DNA from 3 places in the Marinobacter sp. genome. Region 1 is predicted to be linked to each of the others. Evidence: predicted binding sites of a transcription regulator. Region 1 holds the regulator's gene; each other region holds the start of a gene.
What was found. The regulator sigma-54, encoded in region 1, starts transcription at its own class of promoters, with help from an activator protein. The targets are predictions, from matches to a motif close to ANTGGCATNNANNTTGCTNT.
Positions count from the first base shown of each region.

Region 2: a site for sigma-54 is predicted at 787-806, ahead of ACO06L_RS04560 (PEP-CTERM sorting domain-containing protein). Genes of this name have one in related genera too.
Region 3: a site for sigma-54 is predicted at 946-965, ahead of glnA (glutamate--ammonia ligase). Genes of this name have one in related genera too.

Region 1 covers NZ_OZ245935.1:1,520,679-1,522,877, reverse strand. The annotation lists gene hpf (ribosome hibernation promoting factor) at 2-310, opposite strand; gene ACO06L_RS06920 (RNA polymerase factor sigma-54) at 411-1,931, opposite strand; gene lptB (LPS export ABC transporter ATP-binding protein) at 2,089-2,199, opposite strand, start outside.
Region 2 covers NZ_OZ245935.1:1,011,587-1,013,785, reverse strand. The annotation lists gene prpD (2-methylcitrate dehydratase) at 1-725, shown strand, start outside; gene ACO06L_RS04560 (PEP-CTERM sorting domain-containing protein) at 896-1,657, shown strand; gene ACO06L_RS04555 (TIGR03013 family XrtA/PEP-CTERM system glycosyltransferase) at 1,851-2,199, shown strand, end outside.
Region 3 covers NZ_OZ245935.1:3,944,384-3,946,582, forward strand. The annotation lists gene glnA (glutamate--ammonia ligase) at 1-792, opposite strand, end outside; gene typA (translational GTPase TypA) at 1,354-2,199, shown strand, end outside.

The sequences.
Region 1 (2,199 bases):
GTTAGCGAGAGCCGTTTCCGTGCATCCGGTCTACATTCTTTTCCTTGTGCTTGAGAATCTGGCGGTCCAGCTTGTCGATGAGGGCATCGATGGCTGCGTACATATCCTCGTTTTCTGCCTTTGCGTGAATCTCACCACCAACCACATGCAACGTGGCTTCCGCAATCTGACGCACCTTTTCCACTTCCAGGGTCACCTGGCAGTTACTGATGTGGTCAAAGTGACGCTCGAGCTTTTCGAACTTCTCGGAAACATAATCCTTCAGTGCGGGAGTCAGTTCTACGTGATGGCCTGAAATATTGAGTTGCATAGGCGTCTCCTGTTGTCATCATGCCGGCTCCCGGGAGCCGGTCTGGGTGCTGGCGCATTGTGCGCCGGCGAATACGGTGTTGCGTCCCGCCCCGGGGTATTCAAACCAGCCGCTTGCGCTCGTTGGACGGCGGAATGTGCATGGCCTCCCGGTACTTGGCAACGGTGCGTCGCGCAACCTTGATTCCCTGTTCCCCTAGCATGGCTGCAATTTTACTGTCGCTCAACGGCTTTTTGGGCGTTTCCGCCGCAATCAGTTTCTTGATCATCGCGCGTATGGCCGTGGAGGAGCATTCTCCACCCTCGTCAGTGCTGACATGGCTGGAGAAGAAATACTTCAGCTCGAAAATGCCCCGGGGCGTATGCATGTATTTCTGGGTGGTTACCCGTGAAATCGTCGATTCATGCATTTCTACCGCCTGGGCGATGTCCGAGAGGATCAACGGCTTCATGGCTTCCTCGCCGTGATCCAGGAATCCCTGCTGGTGCTCGACAATACGGGTCGCCACTTTCAGCAGGGTCTCATTGCGGCTCTGCAGGCTCTTGATAAACCATTTGGCCTCCTGCAACTGATCACGCAGGTAGGTGTTGTCTGCACTGCTGTCCGCACGCCTTATAAGTGAAGCATAGCTGGCATTGACCCGGATGCGTGGTGCAATTTCCGGATTCAGTTCAACGCGCCAGCGGCCATTGTGCTTGCGAACGATGACATCCGGAATGACGTAGTCGGGTTCGGCGCGGTCAATGACGTCACCCGGCCGCGGGTTCAGACCGGTGATCAATGCCAGGACTTCCCTGAGCTGATCCTCTTTCAGGCGGCTGCGGCGCAGCAACTGTGCGTAGTCCCGGTTGCCCAGCAGGTTAATGTAATGGGTGATCACCAGTCGCGCCTGGGCCAGCCAGGGCGTGTCTGGCGGCAGCTGGTTGAGCTGGATCAGCAGGCATTCCTGAAGGTCCCGGGCAAACACACCGGGCGGATCAAAGTGCTGCAGGCGGTGCAGGACGGCCTCCACTTCATCCAGTTCAAGAGGGTCTTCCTCGTTCTCATCCAGCAGTCCGGCGTGGATTTCCTCCAGCGGGCTGGTGAGATAGCCCCGCTCATCCACCGCGTCCATCAGGGCATGGGCAATGGCCTGGTCCCGTTCACTCAGCGGGGTCAGATTGAGCTGCCATTCCAGGTGATCCTGAAGTGTTTCGGTGGGCGAGTTTCGGGTTTCGAAATCGTGATCGTTTTCGTCGTCATTGCGGGCGGCCGGGGCGGGTGCAGACTGGTATATGTCGTCCCAGGCAGTGTCTACCGGCAGGTCGTCCGGAATGTTGTCCGGGATGTCGTTTTCAGAAGACCAGTCCGGGCCGTTTTCCGATTCGTCCCAGTCGCTGGACGGTTCCGGCGCGGTTTCAGCAGCTGATTCGGTGGCGTTGGCTTCGCGCTCATCGTTCTCTGTAGCTGCATCGTTCTGATCGTCGTCCTCGGAAGTCTCCAGCATTGGGTTTGATTCCAGTGCCTGCTGGATTTCCTGCTGGAGGTCGAGGGTGGAGAGCTGGAGAAGCCGGATAGCCTGTTGCAGCTGGGGCGTCATGGTCAGGCTCTGACCCAGCTTTAACTGTAAGGAGGCTTTCATAACCATGGTTCAGGATCCGTCACTCATCAGCGCTTTGTGTCATAAGTCGTGAAAAAATCTATATATGCCGGTTACTTGCCGTAGTTTTATTTTACCCTAGCAAGTTCTTTGCCGAGTTTACTTGCTACAGATCATCAAAACAATGAGCCATTCGGTGTCACAGCCTGAATTCGTCGCCCAGGTAGACTTCCTTGACTTGCTGGTTGGCCAGGATCGCATCGGCATTGCCAGAGGCGATGATATGGCCGCCGGACACAATGTAGGCGTT
Region 2 (2,199 bases), 510 kb from region 1:
CGCAATGGGGTTTCTACGACGTACTATTCAGCAAAACCAACAAAGATCAGAAGCTCAAGCCAGAGGGCAAAAGAGAATTCTCGATTCCCCAGAATTTTGGCTCCTATGTAATGGAGAACATCCTTTTCAAGATTTCCTTCCCGGCCGAATTCCATGCCCAGACCGCTGCTGAGGCAGCAGTAACGCTTCATCCAGAGATACAGGACCGGCTTGATGATATCGACAGGATTGTTATTACCACTCACGAATCGGCTATCCGGATCATCTCCAAGGTTGGAAAGTTGGCGAACGCGGCGGACCGGGATCACTGTTTGCAGTACATGACAGCCGTACCTTTGATTTTCGGAACTCTCACTGCAGAACACTATGAGGATTCATTTCACGAGGCTCACCCGATCATCGACACCCTTCGGGATAAAATGGAGATCGTTGAAGATGAGCGCTATACCCGGGAATACCTGGAGGAGGACAAGCGTTCAATAGCCAATGCGGTCCAGGTATTTTTCAGAGATGGCAGCAGCACCGACAAAGTAGCCGTTGAGTATCCTATTGGCCATCGCCGGCGGAGAAAAGATGGAATGCCATTGCTGTTAGATAAATTCCGCCACAACCTCGCCACGCGGTTTCCAGCTCAGCGCTGTGATCAGATCAACGCAATATGCAAGGACCAGCAGGATCTGGAAGCAACTGCCGTACAGGATTTTGTTTCACTTTTTACCATTTAGCGAGGTTGGACAAGGGACAAGTGAGGCCGCCTGTCAGTAATTTTTACACAACGTTAAGCTCATTGGCTTATTTTTTGTTTAACTAATTGAAAGTAATAGGTTAAAAATTTCGGCCCCGAATTTGCTTCAAGGAGCAGACATCAAAAAGGGAAGTACCAAGGAGCAGTATCATGGTGATGTCTTCATTCCTTCGATTGGCGGCCGGCATCTCGGTCGCATCAGCGTTTGCTTTTTCGTCCATCGCTCAAGCCAGTATCGTCCATTACGTTAGCGGCCCCGGCGCCACCCAGGATGATGAGCAGTTTTTTTGGGGCCAACTCTCCAGCCGACAAACGGAAGGTTTTGAGGGGCTTACAAGTGGCTTTCAAAGCCTGGTAGTCAATACCGGTGTCGGCGAATTCTCTACCTCTGAGAATAATCCGGATCAATATGGCCAATCCTGTAATCAAGGGAGTTTTTCTTGCGGTGAAGGTTTGGGGATTGTGCAAGGTGACCTTTACGGCCGCTTCCCGATGCCAAGTGACACTGACAACGAACAGTATCTGGATAGCCTCGATCATCAAGCTTTCGATTTCAAGCCAATAGACGGTGTTACTGCCATTGGCTTCTTCCTTACTGACCCTAATGACCAGTGGGGCACCCTGGATATCAAAGTTAGCGGAATTGACGACGTTTTCACCGAATCAATTCAAAATATACTTGGAACGAATGGCAACGTATCCTCCGGAAACACCTACTACCTCAGCTTTTTTTCGCTAAGCGGTTCTATTGAAAAGCTTTCTTTCAATATGAACAACACCAGTGATGGCATTGGTATAGACAACGTTACCGTTGGCCGTGTGACGGTCCCTGAGCCTGGAACTCTGGCTCTTCTTGGCCTTGGTATTACCGGGCTCGCGCTGTCGCGGAAGCGAAAGCAGGCGAAATCGTAAGAAGAGGTTAACGTAACTGGCAGGTCGGAGAAGTACGGCCTGTCAGTTTTGTTTACAAATAGCGGAATGCATCGAAAAGGTTATGTCCCCTCGATTGAAGTAAACCCAAATTGAAGTACACTGTTGCTCTGAAATCGCTGTATAGAACGCAAAGGATGCAGTTTTATGGTTGTGAGCAGCAAAAGGAGTCGACGTGGCCCACGTCAGATTGTTTAGACACTACATTCATCTCCCCTTCGTCATTCTTGGCCTGATCGACTGCGCTGTCCTGGTCCTGGCTTGTGCACTTGCCATCTTTTTCCGGTTTTTTGGAGATGTTGAGCTTTTCGGCGCTAATCTGAAATTTATTCTTCCTTCCTGTGTTGTTTTTGCAATATTCAACCTTGTCGTGATGGTCGCTTTGGGTGTTCATCAGTCCCGGGTTGAGGAGGGCATGTCCGGCATGATGCTCCGGACTATCATGGCCGTTGTTATTGCGCTTCCACTGAGTGGTTTTGCCTGGTTTACCTCAAGTGAATGGCTTTGGTACCTGGGAGACAGCA
Region 3 (2,199 bases), 2.4 Mb from region 1:
ACCGTTGTCACCGACAACCGGCTTGGGCATGAAGGTCGCAGTCTTGCCATAGGCATGAGCGACGTTGTGGACGCAGTACTTCAGGATCTGAACTTCGTCAGCCTTCTTGGTGAGCGTGTTGGCGCCAACACCGATTTCACACTGGCCGGCGGTGCCCACTTCGTGGTGGTGTACTTCGATTTCCAGGCCCATGGATTCCATGGCTGCACACATGGCGCCACGCAGGTCGTGAAGGCTGTCCACCGGCGGAACCGGGAAGTAGCCGCCTTTAACGCCCGGGCGGTGGCCGATGTTGTTGCGGTCGAAGTCTTCGCCGGAAACCCAGGCAGCTTCCTCAGAGTGGATGTGGTACATCGCGCCCTGCATGTCTACATTCCATTTAACAGAATCAAACACGAAGAATTCCGGCTCCGGACCAAACAGCGCGCCATCGGCGATGCCGGTGGACTTGAGGTATTCCTCTGCGCGACGGGCAACGGAGCGCGGGTCACGCTCATAACCCTGCATGGTAGAAGGTTCTACGATGTTGCAGGTGATGTTTACTGTGGTCTCTTCGGTGAACGGATCGAGTACAGAAGTCTCGTCGTCCGGCATCAGGATCATGTCGGATTCGTTGATGCCTTTCCAGCCCGCAATGGAGGAGCCGTCAAACATCTTGCCGTCTGCGAAAAAGTCTTCATCTACTTCGGTGGCAGGCAGTGTAACGTGCTGCTCTTTACCGCGGCTGTCAGTGAAGCGCAGGTCAACCCATTTGACTTCGTGTTCTTTGATCAAATCAACTGTCTTGGACATTGTGCATGCTCCGTAAGTTATACCGCACAGGCGGCTGTATTCATGTTCGTGGTGCCGGATCGCCCGGGTTAACGGGTTCCGATCTGTTTCTCAGGTTCGCGCAGCTTAGCAAATGCCGTTGCGTCTTACCTGTAAATTTCGGCTGATTTCGATAAAGCAAGGCGCTTGCCAATTTTTAGGGCATGCTCCAGAACGGCGCAACTGCAAGGGTTTGGGGCATGTTAATGAGAAATCAGTAGCTCTGGGGTGATCGCTTGCACTCAATTGGTGCACTGCATTGGTGCGTTTATCGGCTTTCCGCCCTAAATGGGTGCGGTTGCTTCCTAAAAAAGAATAGGCGTTTTTCTTCATATTAACGACACAGACTTTTCGCTATACTGCGCGCCGCTTCATTTTTTACCCTGCCATTTTCGGATCCCGGATCGGAAATCGCCATGCAGGGTGCCGGGCAGTCAGCTCCGGTGAATGAGTTCATTTTACGGATTTGAGACGGCATGTGCTGGGATTCCCCCTGCGAACGACCTTCTCAGGTCATTGAGTGCATGCCGCAGGAATATTTTTGTGATTGAAAAACTTCGTAATATCGCCATTATCGCCCACGTTGACCATGGTAAAACCACGCTTGTCGACCAGCTTTTGCGCCAGTCAGGCACTTTGGAGCGCAAAGAGCTCGATAGCGAGCGGGTCATGGATTCCAATGACCAGGAAAAAGAGCGGGGCATCACCATCCTGGCGAAGAACACCGCTTTGAAGTGGAATGGCTACGACATCAATATTGTAGACACACCGGGCCACGCTGATTTTGGTGGTGAGGTTGAGCGGGTCATGAGCATGGTGGATTGTGTGCTCCTGGTGGTTGATTCCATCGACGGCCCCATGCCCCAGACCCGTTTCGTTACCCAGAAGGCTTTTGCCGCGGGTCTGCGTCCGATCGTGGTGGTTAACAAGATCGACCGTCCCGGTGCCCGTCCGGACTGGGTTGTGGATCAGGTGTTTGACCTTTTTGACAACCTGGGTGCCACCGACGAGCAGCTGGACTTCCCGATTGTCTACGCCAGCGCCCTGAACGGCATTGCCGGAATGGATCACGAAAAGCTGGATGACAACATGGATGCCGTATTCCAGGCGATTGTTGATCATGTGCCGGCACCGAATGTTGATCCGGACGGCCCGTTCCAGATGCAGATTTCACAGCTGGACTACAACAGCTTCCTCGGTGTGATCGGCATCGGCCGTATCATGCGGGGCAAGATCAAGACCAATTCGCCGGTAACCGCGATTGGCGCCAACGGCAAGAAGCGCAACGGCCGCATCCTCAAGATCATGGGGCATTCCGGTCTGCAGCGTGTTGAGGTGGATGAAGCCCAGGCTGGCGACATTGTCTGCGTCAGCGGTATGGATGAGCTG